Regions from separate parts of the Paracoccus seriniphilus genome, predicted to be linked through region 1. Evidence: riboswitches for the same ligand, from Rfam matches in the RefSeq annotation. Region 1 holds a riboswitch; the other holds the start of a gene.

What was found. Region 1 has a riboswitch for cobalamin ahead of JHW44_RS10320 (TonB-dependent receptor plug domain-containing protein). Riboswitches for the same ligand answer to the same signal wherever they lie in the genome.
Region 2: linked by a shared signal. The riboswitch ahead of JHW44_RS13145 (energy-coupling factor ABC transporter permease) and the one ahead of JHW44_RS10320 (TonB-dependent receptor plug domain-containing protein) in region 1 are both predicted to bind cobalamin.

Annotation. Positions count from the first base shown of each region.
Region 1 covers NZ_CP067129.1:2,104,130-2,114,809, forward strand. The annotation lists gene JHW44_RS10300 (DMT family transporter) at 1-99, opposite strand, end outside; gene JHW44_RS10305 (HAD family hydrolase) at 96-794, opposite strand; gene JHW44_RS10310 (hypothetical protein) at 1,148-1,450, shown strand; gene JHW44_RS10315 (NAD-dependent deacylase) at 1,455-2,132, shown strand; cobalamin riboswitch at 2,197-2,387, shown strand; gene JHW44_RS10320 (TonB-dependent receptor plug domain-containing protein) at 2,506-4,362, shown strand; gene JHW44_RS10325 (ABC transporter substrate-binding protein) at 4,349-5,149, shown strand; gene JHW44_RS10330 (FecCD family ABC transporter permease) at 5,146-6,132, shown strand; gene JHW44_RS10335 (ABC transporter ATP-binding protein) at 6,129-6,872, shown strand; gene parA (ParA family partition ATPase) at 6,889-7,524, opposite strand; gene JHW44_RS10345 (antibiotic biosynthesis monooxygenase family protein) at 7,610-7,930, opposite strand; gene JHW44_RS10350 (dipeptidase) at 8,067-9,116, shown strand; gene JHW44_RS10355 (helix-turn-helix domain-containing protein) at 9,171-10,340, opposite strand; gene hemA (5-aminolevulinate synthase) at 10,544-10,680, opposite strand, start outside.
Region 2 covers NZ_CP067129.1:2,679,456-2,690,135, reverse strand. The annotation lists gene JHW44_RS13180 (aminotransferase class I/II-fold pyridoxal phosphate-dependent enzyme) at 1-1,301, shown strand, start outside; gene JHW44_RS13175 (cupin domain-containing protein) at 1,323-1,907, opposite strand; gene JHW44_RS13170 (4-aminobutyrate--2-oxoglutarate transaminase) at 2,039-3,334, shown strand; gene JHW44_RS13165 (carbon-nitrogen hydrolase family protein) at 3,564-4,562, shown strand; gene JHW44_RS13160 (biotin carboxylase) at 4,728-6,179, shown strand; gene JHW44_RS13155 (C45 family autoproteolytic acyltransferase/hydrolase) at 6,188-7,174, shown strand; gene cobF (precorrin-6A synthase (deacetylating)) at 7,184-7,933, opposite strand; gene JHW44_RS13145 (energy-coupling factor ABC transporter permease) at 7,991-8,656, opposite strand; cobalamin riboswitch at 8,689-8,909, opposite strand; gene JHW44_RS13140 (cobyrinic acid a,c-diamide synthase CobB) at 8,929-10,275, opposite strand; gene cobM (precorrin-4 C(11)-methyltransferase) at 10,272-10,680, opposite strand, start outside.

The DNA.
Region 1 (10,680 bases):
CGGAATGTCGCGTGACAGCAATTTCAACAGGGTATCTTCGCAAGAGAAGCTGGCCATGCTCAATGTCATCAGCAGGGCAGCCCGCGCATTGGGGGTCATGTCCTGCACTCCAGCATCTCGATCAGCCCCGGAAGCTCCGTGATCCTTGCCAACTCGTGCAGGCGGGGATGCCTTTCGGGCTCGGCATGTTCCACTGACCAGGTCATGTCATGGGGAATGAACACCCCGATTCCGCCAAGCTCGACCGGCGGAAGCACATCGCTTTTCATCGAGTTTCCCGCCATCAGGAAACGTTCGGGCGCAACGCCGTGCCGTTTCAGAACCCGCGCATATTGGCCCGGCGTCTTGTCGGCCAGAATCTCTATCGCGGCGAATCGTTCCGCCAGACCCGAGGCTGCGATCTTGCGCTCCTGATCCATCAGGTCGCCCTTGGTGATCAGGAACAGACGGCGATTCTCCAATGCGGCCAGGGCATCCTCGACCCCCTCCAGCAGATGCACGGGATGGGCCAGCATATCCCGCCCCATCTCCAGGATTCTGCCGATGGTATGGCCATCCACGCGCCCCTCGGTCAGTTCGACCGCCGTCTGGACCATCGACAACATGAAGCCCTTGATGCCGAAACCATAGCGCGACAGGTTGCGCTTTTCGGTCTCGACCAGCCGTTCGGTCACCGCATCACGTTCCGCATGGTCCGCCAGCATATCCGCGAAAGCCGCTTCCGTGCTGCGGAAGAAGGTCTCGTTTTCCCAAAGGGTATCATCTGCATCCAGACCTATGGCGTCGAACATCATGACCTCTCGCGGCGCGTTGTCGCAGTCAGGCAGCGAAATCACGGCTCTGCCGCTTTGTCAAACCCGGTGCTCGACCGCGCCGGAGAGGCCTGCCCGGCCCCTGAAATGGCACGTTTTTCCGCGCCACGCGCCATCTGCCAGCGGTGAAATGCCCTTTGCACGCATCGCCGGGCCGCCTCTCTCTTGCCGCTTCCACGCCGCGCGACCGCCACAGTCCGGACCGGGAAATCATCTGGAAGATTGAGCGGCATCGCCGATTTTGCTACCTTTGCCTCCTAAGAAGGGAATCCAGACCGGGTCAACCGGCGCACCCTCACCTGAGGACAAGACCAGGAAACCGAGGAGACAGCCCCATGCTGAACCGTATCGTGATTGCGGCGGCCGCCATCGTTCTGACGGCACCGCTGGCCATGGCCGGCCCCATCGACAGCGCCTGCGTGCGTTCCGACCGCGCACAAGGAAACAGACATCTGTGCAGTTGCATTCAGCGTGTCGCGAACAAGACCCTGTCGCGCTCGGATCAGCGCCGCGCCGCGGCCTTCTTCAGGGACCCCCATCAGGCGCAGGTCGTGCGCATGTCGAAATCGAACGCGGACAATGCCTTCTGGGCGCGCTACAAGCGCTTTGCCTCGTCGGCCGAAGCCTATTGCCGTTGATCCCTTGCGCATTACCGTTCTGACAGGTGCCGGCATATCAGCCGAAAGCGGATTGGCGACATTTCGCGCCAGCGACGGGCTGTGGGAAGAGCATCGCATCGAGGATGTGGCCAGCCCCGAAGGCTTTGTCCGCGACCCCGATCTGGTTCACCGGTTCTATAACGACCGCCGCAAGGGCGCGGCAGCGGCACAGCCCAACGCGGCCCATCGCGCGCTGGCGGAACTGGCAGGACGACATGATCTGACGCTGATCACCCAGAATGTCGATGACCTGCATGAACGCGCGGGAAGCCCGGATGTCATCCATATGCATGGTTCCCTGAGCACCGCGCTTTGCGCCAGTTGCGGGCATCGCTGGCCTGCCCCGGCGGAAATGTCCCCGCAAACGCCATGCCCGTCCTGCGCGGCGCTTGCGGCACGGCCGGATATCGTCTGGTTCGGAGAAATGCCCTATCATATGGAGCGGATCTGGGCGGCGCTGGAGGATTGCGATCTTTTCGCCGCCATCGGCACCTCTGGCAATGTCTATCCTGCGGCCGGATTTGCCCAGCATGCCGGGCGCATGGGGGCCAATTGCATCGAGCTGAACCTGCAGAACAGTGCCACCTCGCGCGATTTCGACCACCATATCCGCGGCCCGGCCTCGGAGACGGTGCCCGGCTGGGTGGCGTCGCTTTCATGACACAGATGCCCTGCCCTTCTTCTGGCGGTGGGGCAATTGTCCTTGCGCGAATCCGGACGCTGGTCTAGCTCCGCCCTGCCTCGGTTCCGGGATTTCCCGGTGAAAAGGGAATGCGGTGAAATTCCGCGACTGCCCCCGCAACTGTCAGCGGTGAGCGAGGCCGGAACATGCCACTGTCCGCCAGATACGGATGGGAAGGCCCGGCCGACCAGTGACCCGTGAAGTCAGGAGACCTGCCGAAGCCCTATCACCCTGAGTGCATGCGTGGGGCATGCACGAAACGGATGTTCCGATGTGGTGGTAACCGCCGTCCGGCACCGCCGCCGGACAGACCGCAGACCGCCCGCTTTGGGCGCCTGAAAGGGACCACGACGTGAAACGCCTTTCCATTCTCGCGACTTCGGTCGCAGCATTTGCCTCTCCCGCACTGGCGCAGGACAACACGGTCCTGCCGACCATCACTCTGACCGCCAACCGCGAAGCGACCGAACTTTCGCATTCGGGCAGTTCGGTTTCGATCCTTCAACGTGAGGACCTGCAGGATCAGGTCGGGCAGCCGATCGCAGAGACATTGTCGCGCCTGCCCGGGGTCAACTGGCGTCAATCCGGCCCCCTGGGCACCACGGGTTCGATCCAGTTGCGCGGTGCGCCCAGCCAGTATCTGCCCGTGCTGATCGATGGCATCGACGTTTCCGACGCCGCTGCCGGGCAGCCCTATTTCGACATTGGCGGCCTGACCGGCAGCAGCATAGACCGGGCGGAATTGCTGCGCGGCGCGCAATCCGCGCTCTATGGGTCGCGGGCCATGGCCGGAGTGCTCAGCCTGCAATCCCTGCGTCCCACCCAGGATGGGCTGCATCAGGAATTCGCCATCGAGGCCGGCAGCTATCGCAGCCTGCAGGCCAGCTATGGCGTGACCCTGCGCCGCGACGACACCGATCTGGCATTCCAGGCCAGCCGGATCATTACCGACGGCTACTCCGCCAGCGATGAGAACGACGGCAATACCGAAAATGACGGCTATGAAGCCACGCGGTTGACATTCTACGCCGCACATCACCTGCAGTCAGGCGTGACCATCGGCGTGAACGGTTTCTGGGAAGAGAGCCGTGCCGATTTCGATGATGGCTTTTACGATTTCGCCACCGGAAACTATTATTTCGGAGACACCTATGGCACGCCGGGGGACGACTATACCGACAAGGAATCCTATGGCCTGCGCGCCTTCGCCGAGTTCTCGACCGGATCGATCGATCACGAAATCGCCCTGACGCGCTATCAACTGGACCGCAGCAGCTGGACGAACGGCTATGAATCTCCCTTCAAGGGCACGCGCACCAAACTGTCCTGGCATGGGGCGACCGATCTGGGCAGCAATGGCACGCGGGTGATCTTTGGTGCCGACACGGAAAAGGAAAAGGCCGAGGGCAATGGCGACGCTCGGCTATCAGGTGTCTTTGGCGAAATCGCCATGCCCGTGGGTGACAGCATCGATCTCAACGCATCGCTGCGCCGCGATGAGCATGCCCAGTTCGGCGGTTTCACTTCGGGGCGGGTGGCAGCCGTCTATCGTGCCAGCGACGACCTGCTGTTCCGCGCGGCCTTTGGCAACGGGTTCCGCGCACCGTCGCTCTATGAACTCTACAGTGCCTATGGAGACGACGACCTCCAGCGCGAGGAAAGCCGCACGGCGGAAATCGGGGTCGAAAAGCTTTGGGGCAACGACAGCCATCTGCGCGCCACCGCCTTCTGGATGGAAGCGGATGACCTGATCGGCTGGGATCCCGACAGCATCTCCTGCGCTGCCGCATCCGGTCCCTATGCCATGCCGGGCTGCTATGCCCAGGTCGATGGCAAGGCGCGGCGTTCGGGGCTGGAGCTTGATGCGCGTCACAGCTTTGGCAACCACAGGCTGACGGCAGCCTATACCTATACCGACAGCGGCCCGACTTCGGAATGGGCCAAGGTTCCCCGGCATGTCCTGAATCTGGGTTTCGAGACCACATTCTCGACCGACACGACGGCAGGGATCCAGCTGCAGCATGTCGCGGACCGTCCCGATGACCTGGATGACTTCACGACCGTGGACCTGATCCTGCGCCAATCCCTGCCCCGCGATGTCGAGGCCTATCTGCGGCTCGAGAATATCTTTGACGAGCAATACCAGTTGAATGATGGCTATGGCACCTCGGATCGAGCGGCCTATGTGGGCATCCGTGCGTCTTTCTAGAACCCTTGTCGCGCTGGTGTCAGCCTGGCTGATGGCGGCAGCGCTGCCGGGCCATGCTGCCCCGCGGCGTGTGGTGTCGATGAACCTGTGCACGGATCAGATCGCCATGATGTTGGCGGCGCCGGGGCAACTGATCTCGGTCAGTGATCTGGCGCAGGATCCGCGCATGTCGCCCATGGCGGCCCAAGCTGCTGCCTATCCGATCAATTATGGCCGCGCCGAGGAAATCTATCTGATGCGCCCCGATCTGGTGCTGGCGGGTCAGTTTGCCTCGGGGCCGACGGTCGCAATGCTGCGCCGGCTTGGCCTGCAGGTCGAGGTTCTGCCCCCTGCCGAAAGCATCGCCGCGATTCGCAACGAGATCACCCATGTCGGTGCATTGTTGGGACAGGATGCGCAGGCACGTGATCTGCTGGCGCAATTCGATCAGGGGCTGGCGCGGCTGGCATCCGGCAGGGATCGGGGCCGGGCGGCGCTCTATTATGCCAATGGCGTGACCTCGGGGCCGGATACGCTGGCCGGCACCATTCTGGCACAGGCCGGCTTTCGCAATATCGCCGCGGAAATGGGGATCCGCCATACCGGCAGCCTGCCGATGGAGATGCTGGTCATGTCGCGGCCCGACCGGCTGATCACCGGAGCGAAATGGCCCGGACAATCGCGCAGCGAAGCCATTCTGGACCACCCGGCGCTGGCCCGCATTGCCCCCGCGGCACAAAAGGTCACCGATCAGGACTGGATCTGCGGCACGCCCTTTATCCTGCGCGCCATCGAGAGTCTTGAATGAAAGCGCTGGTTCTGTCCCTGACCGCGATTGCCGCACTTCTTTTTGCGCTGTCGCTGCTGACCGGCCCGGCAGGCATCGGTGCCTGGCAGGGATTGGCCGCGCTGTTCAACGGCGGTGACGGTCCGGTTCCGATAGTCATGCGTGAGATCCGCCTGCCGCGCGCGGTTCTGGGCTGCGCCATTGGCGCGGGTCTTGGTCTGACCGGTGCTGCAATGCAGGGCTATCTGCGCAACCCGTTGGCCGAGCCGGGGCTGATCGGCGTTTCCGGCATGGCAGCGCTGGGGGCCGTTCTGGCGATTCAATCCGGGCTTTCTCTGGCCTCGCCCCTTGCCCTGCCTGTATCCGCGCTGATCGGCGCGGCCATCGGCATCGCGCTGCTGTTCATGCTGGCAGGTCCGCAGGGCGGCTCGGTAACGCTGATCCTGGCCGGGGTGGCGATTTCCGCGCTGGCAGGTTCTGGCACGGCATTGGTGCTGAACCTTTCCCCCAATCCCTATGCCGCCAATGAAATCGTGTTCTGGCTGATGGGATCGCTTGCCGATCGCTCGATGGTTCATGTCTGGCTTGCGCTGCCGCCAATGATGCTGGGCGCTGTGCTGATCTGGACGACCCGGCGCGCGCTGGACGCGCTGACACTGGGGGAATCTGCGGCGGCGGCGATGGGAGTCTCACCCGCCGCGCTGCGCCTGCGGCTGGTCATCGGGGTCGCGCTGATCGTCGGCCCCGCCACCGCCGTTGCGGGAGCCATCGGATTCGTCGGTCTGGTCGTGCCACATATCCTGCGTCCCTGGGTGGGTGCCCGGCCCTCGGCACTGTTGCTGACATCGGCTTTGGGCGGAGCGGTTCTGCTGTTGTCGGCCGATATTGCCGTGCGCCTGATCCTGCCCGAACGCGATCTGAAGCTGGGGGTCATCACCGCATTGGTGGGGGCGCCACTGTTCCTGCATCTGATCTGGAAAACGCGCAGCGGAGGGCGGATGTGATGCTGCTGGAACTTCAGGGCCTTTCGGTCACCCGCCGCAACAGACCGGTGCTGAGCGATATCAATCTGACGCTGGACCGACATGAGTTGGTCGGCCTGATCGGCGCGAATGGCGCGGGAAAGTCCACTCTGATGGAAACCGCGCTGGGGCTGCTGCCGGTGACCGCGGGTCACAGCAATCTGGCCGGGATGAGCGCGGCGGATCGTGCTCGCAAAGCCGCCTATCTGCCCCAGTCACGCGAAATCGCATGGCCGGTCAGCGTCGAGGACTTGATCGCACTTGGCCGTATTCCCTGGCCCGGTAGCGGGCGTGCCGCCGTGGACCGGGCGGCCATAGACGCCGCCATCGCCCGCATGCATCTGGAGCCCTTTCGCAAGCGCACCGCCATGCGCCTGTCTGGTGGCGAACAAAGCCGGGTTCTGATCGCCCGCGCGCTGGCGCAGGAAACGCCCCTGATGCTGGCCGATGAACCTATCGCCGGGCTGGACCCCGCCCAGCAACTGGCCTGCATGCGGCTGTTTCGCGAATTGGCCTGCGAGGGACATGGACTGCTGGTCTCGATCCACGACCTGGGCCTGGCCGCGCGGTTTTGCACCCGCCTCGTCCTGCTGGCCGAAGGACGCATCATCGCCGATGGCGCACCACAGGATGTTCTGGGCGACGAACTGATGCAACGTGCCTTCCAGATTCGCACCCAGCGGATCGAAACCGAGCACGGGCCATTGATTCTGCCGCTGTGATCGCCGCGAGCCGGTTTCAGCCCATGCTGCCCAGAATGTCTTCGGTGATTGCGGCGACTTCCTCGCGCGCCACCGCATTGCGGGACTGTTCGACTACGCCCAGCCCCAGACCCAGGGTCTCGGCATAGGCGACACGGTTGGCGATTTGTGTCGGCGCCACGATTGCGCCCAGTTCCACCGCCTTTTCGCTGACATCCAGCGACAACCGGGTATTGGGCCGCACCCGGTTCAGCACGACCAGCACCGGCGCCTTTTCCCGCCGTGCCAGATCCAGCACACCTTCGGTCGCCCACAGATCGACATGGCTGGCCGAGACCGGCACCAGCACCAGATCCGCAACCCGCAGCGAGGGTCGCAGATCGCTGTCGATCTTGGGCGGCGTGTCGATGATCACATAGTCAAAGCGCCTTTTCAGCTTTTCGGATTCATAGCTGGCCCCCCAGGCGGACGAAGTCGAAAAATCAAGTGCCTCATCCTCGCCATAGCTTTCGATCCGCTCCAGAAACCATCGGCCCAGGCTGCCCTGCGGGTCGGTATCGACCAGCGCAACGCTATGCCCCCGCTGCCACAGGGACACGGCCAGATTGACGGCCAATGTCGTCTTGCCCGATCCGCCCTTTTGCTGGGCCACAGTGATGATCTTGCCTGCCATCCCGATCCCTCTGTTCTTCTTGTTTTCGTCAGCAGACTAGCGGCCGGCATTTGTCTTTGCACGGGATTTCTGGTGCAGCCGCAACCTAGTCGAAAACCGACTGCACTTCATACATGACCGGCTCAAAACTTTTGCACATGGCATGAATCTCGCGGTTGCGCCTGCGCATCTCATCGCTGCGCAGCATGGCCTGGTAATCCTTGCGGTCGCGCCATTGCGAATAGGTCGCGATGCGCGTCTGCGCATCGTTCAGATGGATCGCCCCCGCAATGAAGCCGCTTTGCTTGCGAATGACCTGATCCCAGGCCTCGTTCAGCATATCAAGCACATCATGGGCGGTTCCGGGGCTGACCTCGAAGGTGCAGATGACGGTCTGACCGTCGAAATCCGGGGTGATATCGGGCATGGCTGGCCTCCTCACTGGCGATGCGTCGTGATCAGCCTAGGCGGGAATCGCCGCGCAGCAAAGCGTGAAGCTGACAAGGATTGCCCGCGGGCATGCAACTGTGCATGGTCGCAACGAACTCAGGAAGGAGACCGCGATGATCCCGGTATTCGATGGCCATAATGATTTTATCCAGCGTGTCGTGTCCGCAGGCAACAAGGGCACCGAGGTCTGGCTGAAGGGTGATGGAACCGGGCATATGGATCTGCCCCGTGTGCGCGAAGGTGGCATGATCGGCGGATTTTTCGCGATCTGGGTTCCCTCGCCCGCCGGTCCAAATGACGATGTGGCCGTGGCGATCATGCAGAACCCTCCCTTTGCGCTGCCGCTGCCCGAAGAAATCCCCCATGACAGCGCCCTGCCCCTGGCATTCCGCCAGGCCGCCGCGCTGCGTGCGCTGGAGCGGACCGGCACATTGGAGGTCGTGACCAGTGCCGCGCAGATCGACTCCGCCGCGCAACAGGGCCGCATCGCCGCCGTCATGCATATGGAGGGCGCCGAGGCGATCCGCGACATGGATGCGCTGCACCTGTGGCACAGCGCCGGGTTGCGGTCTCTGGGGCCGGTGTGGTCGCGCCCGACGGCCTATGGCAATGGTGTTCCCTTCGCGTTTCCATCCTCGCCCGATACCGGAGAGGGGCTGACCGCTGCGGGCCGCGATCTGGTGCGCGAATGCAATGAACTGCGAATCATGCTGGATCTGTCGCATCTGAACGAGGCCGGTTTCAACGACATCGCATCACTGTCCGACGCCCCGCTGGTCGCCAGCCACAGTTGCGCCCATGCCATCTGCCCCAGCGCGCGCAATCTGACCGACCGCCAGCTGGACCAGATCGCCGAAAGCAAGGGGCTGGTCGGATTGAACTATGCCTCCAGCTTTCTGCGTCCCGACGGCAAGCGGCTGCCGCTGGAGGGATTTGACGTCATGCTGCGCCATCTGGACCACCTGCTCGAGCATCTGGGCGAGGATGGCGTTGCGCTGGGTTCGGACTTCGACGGGGCGTTGATGCCCGCCGATCTGAGTGACGCTGCGGCACTGCCGAACCTGATCCGGGCGATGCAGGACCACGGCTATGGAAAGGACCTTGTCTCGAAGATCACCAGCCGCAACTGGATCGAGCTTCTGCGCCGGACCTGGGGCGCCTGACCTGCCGTTGCGGGGCAAGGGACAACCTTGCCCCGTCACATATCGATCAGTCGGTCAGTCGGTCAGTTTGCCGGTCGCACCCGTATCCGCCTGCGCCACCGCCATCATCTGCGCCAGCTCGGGATCTGCATTCAGATCCGCCAAAGCATAGTTTGCCGTCAGGCTGTCGGGTGACAATTCGACGTTCTTGACCACCTGCGGACCCGGTGCCGCCGGGCCATAGGTTTGCCCCGCCACCGCGAAATAGACCGCACCGGAATTGCCCGTGCGCAGCAGGGGCGGCTGTTCCAGCTTGGGCAGGGTGAAACGTTCCCCCGCATCCATGATTTTTTCCAGCAGCACGGTCCCATCAGCGGTCGTCACGCGAACCCATGCAGGCCGAACGGCCAGAAGTTCAAGCTCGGGCGCATCGGCGGCAACAGTACGTACGACGGCCGGTGCTTCTGTCGCGGTTGCCGCGGATCCTGCCTGCGCAACATCGGCCGCGGACGCTTGATCCGCCCCCGATATGGCATCCGGCGTCATGGCGGCATCGGCAATGTCGAACTCGGAGAAATAACCCAGACCGGGATCGATCGCCGCAATCGGGCCATCACGGGCCGTCAGGACCGGCGCTTCCAGGATCTGGGGCCGATAGAGCCGGTCCAGCGCCTCGGGCTGAGGCAGATTGCGCACGATGTCACCGGTATCCGCCAGTTCCAGCGCAGGTTCGCTCATGCCGACCCCTTGAGCGGGATCAAGCGCGGTCACGACACCCGGCGTATCTTCCCCTGGCGTCAGGGTGACGCGCTGAACCTCTTGCAGGACAGTCCAGCCACCATACCCAAGACCGAAGACCACCAAGGCCAGCACAAGCACGGAGCCGATGGCACGCGGTTCTACGCTGGACCAGAAACTTTCCTGCTGGGGAATGAACAAGGCGCGCGGATTGGCCAGCGCCTCGGCGGGGTCCGAAGGTCTCCGCGCCGGCTTGGGCCCCGAGGCCGAAGGGGCCATGCCATGTGTGGGTTGAAATCCGGATTCGGCACAGAACCTGCGGAAGGTCCAGTCCGAGTCCATGTTCAGGTAGCGTGCGTAGGAACGCACATATCCTGCAATGAAACTGGGGGTATCGAATGCAGTGATGTCGCAATTTTCAATGGCTGCGACATAAGAGGCCCGGATGCGCAATTCACGCTGAACATCCAGTAGCGATTTTCCCAAAGTCGCACGTTCGCCTCGCATAATATCGCCAAGACGCGTGTCATCTTCGAGGAAATCGCACTCTTCCTCCACCTGCACATACTCCCCTGCCGGGTGCTCAGCCCGCAGTTTGCCCATGTTTATTTGCCCTGCCCGCCTGACAGATCGCCCGAATCGGACGATACTTTAAAATTATTAACTAAATACTATCACGCGACTGCGAGCAGTTCACCAGTGGAATTGCGTCACGCGCTCATTTCAGCGCGATTCAGCGCGCACTGCGACCAGAGCGAATCCATCGCGCGCACGACGCGGTCGATCTCCTTGGGATCATGGACAGGAGAGGGTGTGAAGCGCAGCCGTTCGGTGCCACGCGGCACGG
Region 2 (10,680 bases), 580 kb from region 1:
AACGGGTCATGGAGGAATGTCTGGCGATCAAGAAGGATCTGGTCTTCCTCTGGGACGAGGCCTGGTTCGCCTATGCCCGATTCAACCCGGCCTTCCGCCAGCGCACCGCCATGCATTCCGCCTGCGGGTTGCGCCGCAAGCTGCGCGATCCGGAACGCAAGGATCAATGGATTGCCCAGAGCGAAGCCCTGAAGGACGCCGATGACGAGGCATGGCTGGACACCCGGCTGATCGCGCCGCCGGATGCGCGGGTGCGGGTCTATGCCACCCAATCGACCCACAAGACGCTGACCTCGCTGCGGCAGGGCTCGATGATCCATGTCTATGATCAGGATTTCAAGGGAGAGACAGAGCAGGCCTTTCACGAGGCCTATATGACCCATACCTCGACCTCGCCGAACTATCAGATCATCGCCTCTCTGGATGTGGGGCGGCGGCAGGTCGAGCTGGAGGGCTATGAATTCGTCCAGCGCCAGATCGAAAGCGCGATGTCCTTGCGCCGTGCCGTCACCACCCATCCGCTGCTGAGCAAATACTTCAAGATATTGACGCTGAGCGACATGATTCCCTCGCAATATCGCGAAAGCGGGGTCGAGGCCTATTACGATGCCAAGCGTGGCTGGACCGACACCTGGGACTATTGGGCCACGGATGAATTCGTTCTGGACCCGACCAAGGTCACCGTCACGGTCGGCGGCACGGGCTGGGATGGCGATACCTTCAAGACCCAGATCCTGATGGACAAGCACGGTATCCAGATCAACAAGACCTCGCGCAATACCGTGCTGTTCATGACCAATATCGGCACGACCAGATCATCCATCGCCTATCTGATCGAAGTGCTGATCAGCATCGCCAAGGATCTGGATGATCTGCTGGACGATGCTTCCAAGATGGAGCGCCGGTCATTTGATGCACGCGTAAAAAGCCTTGTCGAACATGTGCCGCCCTTGCCCGATTTCAGCCGCTTCCACACCGCCTTTCGCAATGGCAATACCTCGGAAGGCGATATCCGCAGCGCCTTCTTCCTGGCCTATAACGAGGACAACTGCGACTATCTGGACCTTGATCAGGCCCTGCAGGAAAAGCTGGAGACGGGGGAAGAACTGGTTTCGGCCTCGTTCATCATTCCCTATCCGCCGGGCTTTCCGATCCTTGTGCCCGGTCAGGTCATCAGCCGCGAAATCCTGACCTTCATGCGGGCGCTGGATGTCAGCGAGATCCACGGCTATCGGCCCGATCTGGGGTTGCGGATCTTTACCGCCGATGCCCTGAATGCGGTCGCGGCACAGTTGAAATAGCCGACAGGGCAGGGCGGTCTGTCAGAAGGTCGGCGGCGTACAGGCGCTGACCACGATGCAGCGCTTCTTGCCGATGTTGCGGAACCGGTGCGGGCGGCGGCTGTCAAAGATATAGGCGTCGCCCGGGCCCAGAACCTCGACCTCTTCCCCGACGGTGATCTCTATTTCGCCTTCCAGAACGAAACCGGCTTCCTCGGATTCATGACTGTAGAGCGTCGGTCCGGTATCGGCGCCGGGGTCATAGGTTTCATGCAGCAGCATCAGATTGTTCTGATCCGCACGCCCGACCCGCAGCAGGGACAGCTTGGCACCGGTCGCCTCGGGGCCATGAACGGCGGCCGAGCGGATCGAGGGCAATTCGCCGTCGCGCCAGAAGGTCTTGGGTTCCTCGGCATCTTCCTGAAAGAAGTCGACCATGCTGGTCGTCAGCCCGCCCAGGATCTTTTTCAGATTCGCGACCGAGGGGCTGATCTTGTTCTGTTCGATCATCGAGATGAGACCATTGGTCACGCCCGCGCGTGCGGCCAGCTGGCGTTGCGACAGTTTCTTGAGTTGCCGCAGATTGCGCAGTCGCGTTCCAATGTCGAAATCGTCGTCGTCGGCCATGCTTGTCCACTTCATCTGTCGTTGTCTTGCCCCGAGGTGAAAACGGGCCGGGCCGGTTTCACCTATTCAAGGCATCTTGTCACTAAGATCACTTTGGTTAATATATTGATCACAGTTTAAGGACAGATGCCATGACCAATGCAGAACTTTCGGCACGCCGTGCCAGCGCCATCTCTCGTGGAGTCGGGGTTTCTACGCCTCTTTTCGCGACCCGTGCCAAGAATGCCGAACTGTGGGACAGCGAAGGCAATCGTTTCATCGACTTTGCCGCAGGGATCGCGGTGGTCAACACTGGCCACGGTCATCCGCGTCTGGTCGAAGCAGTCAAGAACCAGATCGATCACTTCAGCCATACCTGCCATCAGGTTGCGCCCTATGAAAACTATGTCGAACTGGCCGAGCGTCTGAACGCCGCCGCTCCGGGTGATTTCGCCAAGAAATCACTGTTCGCAACCACCGGTGCAGAAGCCGTCGAGAATGCCGTCAAGATTGCCCGCGCCCATACCGGTCGCCAGGCCGTCATTGCCTTTTCGGGCGGTTTCCATGGGCGAACCTTCATGGGCATGGCGCTGACCGGCAAGGTTCAGCCCTACAAGGCCGGTTTCGGGGCGCTGCCCGCAGATGTCTGGCATGTGCCCTTTCCAACCGAGGCCCATGGCATCACGGTGGCGGATTCGCTGGCGGCCATTGGCAATCTGTTCAAGGCGGATGTCGATCCGACCCGCGTTGCCGCGATCATTTTCGAACCGGTGCAGGGCGAGGGCGGCTTCTACCCCGCTCCGGCCGAACTGGTCCGCGGCCTGCGCGAGATTTGCGACGAGCATGGAATCCTGCTGATCGCGGACGAGGTGCAGACCGGATTCGCGCGCACCGGCAAGCTGTTTGCCATGGAACACTATGATGTGGCGCCCGATCTGATGACCATGGCCAAGAGCCTTGCAGGTGGCTATCCGCTGTCGGCCGTTGTCGGCCGGGCCGAGGTGATGGACGCCCCGCAACCGGGTGGTCTGGGCGGAACCTATGGCGGCAGCCCGCTGGGAATCGCGGCGGCACTGGCGGTTCTGGATGTCATCGAGGATGAGGGCCTGTGCGAACGTGCCGAAACCCTGGGCAATCAGCTGAAGGCGCGCCTGAAGGGTCTGCAGAACGAAGTGCCTGAAATGGCTGATGTTCGTGGCCCCGGCTTCATGGTCGCCGCCGAATTCATCGATTCCGACGGCACCCCGCTGCCCGAAATGACTGCAGCGGTGCGCGACGAGGCCCTGAAACGCGGGCTGATCCTGCTGACCTGCGGCGTTTACGGCAATGTCATCCGCTTCCTGTCGCCGATCACCATCGAGGACGAGGTATTCGCTGAATCGCTGGATATCCTGACCGAATCGCTGCGTGCCGCCCGAAAAGCCGTGACCGAAAGCCGCGCTGCCTGAGCCGGATTCCCGCCTTCAGGGCCGCAGTCCGCAATGGGACGGGCCATATGAAATATTTCGGGCGGGGGACGAGACATCTCTTTTGCCCGAAATTCAGGCATATACGGCTGCGGGCCGGATGAATGCTCCGTTCCGCATTGTAAACGGGGCGGGGCACTACACATAGATAACGACATCTGGTCGTTCGCGGCAGGAACGCTGCGCGCGCTAACAGGAGATTTGGAACAGAATGACCCCCTTTGCGATTGCAGGCATACAGATGCATGTTTCGGCGCTGCAGTCGAATGTCGAAGCCATGTTGCAGCGCGTCGATATTCTGATGGCGCGCTTTCCCTGGACGCAGATGGCGCTGTTCAGCGAATTGTCTCCATTCGGCCCGTTGAACAAATTCGCGCAGCCGTTTCCCAATGCCGCTCTGGAACAGTTCCAGCAAAAGGCCCGTCAGCACCGTCTTTGGCTGATCCCGGGGTCGATGTTCGAACAGACCGAGGACGGGCGTATTCTGAACACTTCGGTCGTGATCAATCCCGATGGCGAGATCGTCACCAAATATTCCAAGATGTTCCCCTTCCGGCCTTACGAAGAGGGTATTGCTGCCGGAACCGAATTCTGCGTCTTCGACGTGCCGAATGTCGGGCGCTTTGGCCTGTCGATCTGCTATGATATCTGGTTCCCTGAAACGACCCGACAGTTGACCAGCCAGGGCGTCGAAGTGTTGTTGCATCCGGTCCTGACCGGCACCACCGACCGTGACGCAGAACTGGCCATCGCGCGGGCAACGGCGGCGCAGTTCCAGTGCTATGTCTTCGATGTGAACGGGCTGAGTGCCGGTGGCGTCGGACGGTCGCTGGTTGTCGATCCTTCGGCAACGGTGCTGCACCAATCGGGCGGACAGGAAGACATCTTCCCCATAGAGGTCGATCTGGATCAGGTCCGTCGACAGCGCGAGACCGGCATGAAGGGACTGGGTCAGGTTCTGAAAAGCTTCCGCGACCGCAGCGTGGATTTCTCGGTCTATGACCGCAGCAGCGGCACCGACAGCTATCTGCAAAAGCTGGGACCGCTGCAGACGCCGGGTCAGGGGTCGCCCGCCGGGCTGCATGGCGCGGATCCGCGCAGCATGCTGGCCACGCCTCCGACACATGTTCCCATGACACCGGTTGCCGCCCAGGCCCAACCCGAGATCGTTCCGGCGGTGCCGCCCAAGGTCGCACATCGCGTCGAATGATCCTTGACACGGCCCTGTCGCGCAGGTTTGCGCGGCAGGTCGCAGCCATCGCGAAGCAAAGCCCTTCCGGTTGTGGCGTATCAGGCTTGTGAGAACTGTCCCACTGTGCCAGCGTTTCGGTAACGACAAGCAAAATGCTGGACCTGCAACAGGGGGGAGCCGCCCATGCCGAAAAAGACGCTGAAGAACATTTCCGAGATCCGTCGCTATTTTCACACCAATAGCGATCCGATCTATTTCGTCTCGGCCACGAATTTCAATCTTCTGGGCATCGATGAATGGGTCAAGAACTTCAAGTATATCTGCTACATGGATTGCTTTGACGGGCGTCACCCGAATGTCTTCGTGCCGTCCGAAGTCCCGCATGAGGAATTCCAGTCGATCGAGGACATCAACAACTATCTGTTGCAACACAAGGAAGTCATCGACCTGATCAAGCGTCGGGGCGGCAAGCCGAAATTCGTCTTTCTGATGTTCGATGAAAAGACCGAGATGCTGGTCAAGGAACTGGGCGGCGAAATCTGGTTCCCCAAGGCCAAGCTGCGCGAACGCTGTGACAACAAGATCGAAACCGTCCGCATCGGCAACAAGGCCGGCGTGCCCTCGGTGCCCAATACGCTGTCGGTGATCAAGGATTATGCCGATCTGAAAAAGATCTGCGACAAGGCCGGTCTGGGCCATGACCTGGTGCTGCAATCGGCCTTTGGTGACAGCGGCCATACGACCTTCTTCATCAAGTCCGAGGCCGATTTCCGCAAGCACCAGCATGAAATCGTCGGCCAGGGCGAGATCAAGATCATGAAGCGGATCAATTGCCGCGGATCAGCCATCGAAGCCTGTGTCACCCAGCAGGGGACCATCGTGGGCCCGCTGATGACCGAACTGGTCGGCTTCAAGGAATTGACGCCCTATCGCGGCGGGTGGTGCGGGAACGAGATCTTCTCGACCTCGTTTGCGCCTGCCGTGCGTCAGAAGGCGCGCGATCTGACCTTCAAGTTCGGTGAACAACTGCGCAAGGAGGGCTATCGCGGCTATTTCGAACTGGATTTCCTGATCGACAAGAAGACCGGCGACCTGTGGCTGGGAGAGCTGAACCCAAGGATCACCGGTGCCAGTTCGATGACCAATCATGCGGCTTTCGCCCATGCCGATGCGCCGCTTTTCCTGTTCCATCTGCTGGCGTTCTCGAAAAAGCCCTTTGAACTGGATGTCGCCGAACTGAACGCAAGATGGGCTGACCCCGACATGATCGACAGCTGGTCGCAGATGGTCATCAAGCATACCGACGACAATGTCGATATCATCACCGAGGCCCCGCAAAGCGGCATCTACAAGATGCTTGATGACGGGCGCGTGGTGTTTGACCGCTTCGATTACCACCGCCGCGCGGTCGAGGCCGAGAATGAGGCCTTCTTCCTGCGGATCTCGGCACCGGGTGATTATCGCTATGAAGGCGCCGATCTGGGCATTCTGGTGACGCGGGGCCGGTCCATGACCGCCGGGTTCAAGCTGACCGAACGGTCCCAGAAATGGATCCACGGCATCAAGAACGCATTTTCCGCCCAGCCGCTTCCGGCGGCGCAGGCCATGGAGCCGCCTGCCTTCAAGATCATGTAAGCCAGGACATGTCCCTGAACTTTCAGGCGATCAGCGAAGACGAGCCCGGCCCGATCTGGGCCGGGTTGTTCAACCTGTACTGGCCGTCCTATCGCAAATGGTGGGCTTCGGAAGGTTTGTCCGGCCGTCCCACCTATCGCGAGTGCCGTCTTGCGCTGGCACAACATATGCCGGAAATCCTGCCACTTTACGAAGAGCTTTGCGAACTGGTTGGCGGTGGGGACAGCCAGGCCAGATTTCTCAGTTTCTATTGCCCGCCGCGCTATCTGTCGGGCTGCAGCCAGGCAATCTGGCAGGGCGACAGGCCGCTGCTGGTGCGCAATTACGACTATAGCCCGGATGCCTTTGACGCCATCCTGATGCGCACAGCCTGGCAGGGACGGCGTGTCATCGGGATGAGCGATGGCATGTTCGGGCTGATCGACGGCATGAATGACGCCGGGCTGGCTCTGTCCCTGACCTTCGGAGGGCGGCGCGAGGTCGGCGATGGTTTCGGCATTCCGCTGATCCTGCGCTATATCCTGCAGACCTGCGAAACGCTGGACGAGGCCGCCGAAGTGCTGCGCCGCGTGCCCTGCCACATGAGCTATAACGTCACCGTTCTTGACGCAGAGAGGCGCTATTTCACCGCCTATCTGACGCCGGACCGCCCGACGATCATCTCGCAGACTCCGGTCGCCACCAATCATCAGGAGCGGGTGGAATGGCCCGGTCATGCCAGGTTTACCGCCACGGTGGAACGTCAGCGGTTCCTGCTGAACCGGCTGACCCTGCACCCGGAAACCCAGGATCGCTTCATCAGCATGTTCCTGCGCCCACCGCTGTATTCCACTGCGTTTTCTTCGGGGTTCGGCACCTTGTATACGGCGGCTTATATGCCCGCCGATCAGATGATGCAGGTCTGGTGGCCCCATCACGTCTGGACCCATAGTTTCGATCATTTCGTGACCGGCTCGCAGCGCGTGCTGATCCCGCATTCTCCGCCCTTGGGCTGACGGTCCGGTTCAGACCCGCCGCAGCAGATAGATATCCATGATCCAGCCATGGGCGGCTCGCGCCTGCGCGCGTGTCTCGATGATCCGGCTGCCGATCTCGGCCAGCGGACCTTTCAGCAGGATCTGTTCGGGCATGCCGACAAAGCCGCCCCACCAGATATACAGATCCTTTGGCGGCAGGGTCTGAAAGGAACAGGACCCATCCAGCATCACGACGACCGAATCGCTCTCCGCCGGCCAGCCGTGGTCGCGCAGATTGCGGCCCGTGGTGACATGGACCGGCGCACCGATGGTGTTCAGCGGAATAGCATGTGCCGCGCAAAGCGCCTGAATGGCGGTAATTCCGGGGATGACCTGCGTCTGCAGTGGCAGATGCGCGGTCAGCCGCTCGGCGATGCGCAGGGTGCTGTCATAGAGTGACGGATCACCCCAGATCAGAAAGGCCAGTTTCCCGCCCTCGGGCAGATATTGTCGTATCTGTCCCAGCCAGGCCTGCGCGATGGCATCATGCCAGTCATCGACGCCCTGACGGTAATCGGCGTGACTGGCGTCGCGGACCGGCAGCGGAAATTCGATCACCTGACAATCGGGGGCGCAATGATCAGCGCAGATCCTGCGGCGCAGCCCGGCCAGATCGTCCTTTTGGGCGCCCTTGAGAGGTATCAGGATCAGATCGGCCGAACGCATCGCATCGATCGCCTGCAGGGTCAGATGCCGGGGGTTTCCGGTGCCAATGCCGATCAGGCTCAGTTCGATCATCGCGACCTCATGCCTTGGTATGCGCGGGCCGGTTTCAGCCCGCGCGCCTCCTGTTGCTCAGGCGAACAGACGGGGCGTGACAAGGGCGCTGCCCTGAAGGCTGCGCATGGATTTCGCCACAGCCAGCACCGCCAGATCGACCAGTGGTTCGATCAGGATCACGGTCATATAGGCCACGCCAAAGGTCGCGACCCCTTCGATACCGGCAACGCCCTGACCGAGGATCGCCCAGAAGGCCACCCAGGCCACGACGCCACCCTGATAGGCCGTCGACAGGGCCAGCGCCTGTCCATAGCGCAGATCGACATAGGCGGTGCCCGGTGCGATGATCCGGTTGGCCAGAGCCGACAGGCCGAACAGCGGCACCAGCAGCGTGGTCATGTTCATGCCGTATTGCGGCAGATCGAAGGGTGCGAACAGCAGGCCCTGTGTCAGCAGACCAAGCGCAAGGCCGATGGCCGCGGGCGCCGCGCCGAACAGCAGGAACAATGTCGAGCCGAGGATGAAATGGACTTCGGAAACGCCGACCGGGTAATGGGGCAGAACCTCGAAGAACACGAAGACAAGCGCCGTGGTCAGCACGCTGCGCAGGGCCAGCGAGGTCCAGCCCTTCTCCTGTGCGGTCTGGAAGGCCAGCCTCAGGCCATAGGCTCCGGCAGCCGCGGCCGTGGCATAGCTGAGCGCAAGCTTTGCGCCGGTGACAATTCCGGGTTCGATATGCATGTCAGTCTCCTTTGCCGTCCCACCCGACGGCTGTTGGTTATGGGCTGACGGCCGGTCTCCTGGCTCGCGGGTCAAGGCGTCGCTTCGGCCTTCCCGGCCCGATGGGCCAGTGGCTTTGTTGAAGCACGCTCTCCGCATACAGTCGCGGGGGCGGCTGGGGCTTCGGGTGCCGCGATTTGGTCCACCCTTCCCCATTCCCGATGAAGCCCGACGCTTGGCGTCTGTACGGGCACCGATCAGAGTTTCAGCTAAATTGCATTGCGCGCGCGCGGTCAAGCATTCTGGCTGCGCGAAATCAGGTGAAAGAAGGTGCCCGTGACATGCCCGCCACCGGGCATCACGCGATGCGATCCGGTTTCCGCGACCAGATTTCCGTTGGCGTCACTGACGCGCGCCAGCGGCTCATCCGGTTGCGACAGGATCGAGGCATAGTGAAATTCATGACCGCGCAGGGTTGCCCCGGCTTGCAGCCCGGGCATTGGCGCATCCAGCCGCGCCATGCGATAGCCCAGATGCATCCGGCGCTTGTGATAGCTGGTTTCCAGCCCCAGCAGGCCGGTCATGGCATGGCGCTTGCCTTCGGCATCCGTCAGCCCCGCGCCCAGCACCATATAGCCGCCGCATTCACCATGCACCGGGCGGCTGCGGGCGAATCGGGCAAGCCCCTCGCAGAAATTGCCTGCCCCGGCGATGCGACCGGCATGCAGTTCGGGATAACCGCCGGGCAGCCAGCAGCAATCGGCACTGTCATCGGGGGCCTGATCCGCCAGTGGCGAAAATGGCAGGATGGTCGCGCCCTGCCGGCGCCATTCGTCGATCAGATGCGGATAGACGAAGCTGAATGCCTCATCCCGTGCCAGAGCGATCCGCTGACCGGGTGGCGGCACGGGGTGATGCGAGGCGACTTGCATCAGGGGGCGTGCCGCGGCGGCAGCCAGAATCGCGTCCAGATCGCAATGCTGCCCGACAAATTCGCCCGCCTGATCCAGCAGCGCCCGCAGATGCGGGGTCTCTTCGGCCTGCACCAGACCCAGATGGCGTTCGGGCAGTTCGATATTGCCGCGCCGGGGCAGTGATCCCAGCACCGCGATCCCGGCGCGCGCCATGCCTTCGCGGATCAGCGCCTCGTGCCGGGGCGAGGCCACGCGGTTCAGCACCACGCCGGCAAAGGGCAGATCGGGGGCAAGCGTGGCAAATCCATGTGCGATGGCTGCCGCCGATTGCGCCTGCCCAGAGACATCCAGAACCAGCAGCACGGGCCAGCCGGTCATCATGGCGATCTCGGCGCTGGCACCGATGCCATGTTCCCCAGGCGACGCCACCCCGTCGAACAGCCCCATCGACCCCTCGGCCAGCACCAGATCGGCAGGTTCGCGTCCTTGCAGATGCGCAACGATCTGCGCCTGTCCCATCGCCCAGCTGTCCAGATTGAACGAGGGCTGCCCGGCGGCCGCCAGATGAAAGGCGGGGTCGATGTAATCCGGCCCGGACTTGAAGGGCTGCACGCGAATTTCGCGCGCCCGCAGGGCCGCCAGCAGGCCCAGCATCAACATGGTCTTGCCGGTGCCCGAGGAGGGTGCGGAAATCATCAGGCCCGGTGTCAGGGGCATATTGCTCATTCGGGGAACCTCGGTTCTGGGCCAATGGGGCGATAGCGGCGGTCGTAATCGGCGGCGTAAAGACGGCTGTCGTCGAAATCCTGTCCCGCCAGAGCCGGACCGACCAGAATCAGCGCGGTCCGGTCGATTCCCTCGGCCTGCGTGGCGATGTCGGCAAGGCGCGCGCGAATGATCTTCTGGTCCGGCCAACTGGCGCGCCAGACCACGGCGGCGGGGCAATCCGCGCCATAGAAGGGGATCAGTTCCTCGGCCACATCCGGCAAGGCATGGATCGACAGATGGATGGCCAATGTCGCGCCGGTGCGGGCGAAATTCTGCAATGTCTCGCCATCGGGCATTTGCGAGGCCCGCCCCGAAGTGCGCGTCAGCACCACGGATTGCGCCAGCCCCGGCAGGGTCAACTCG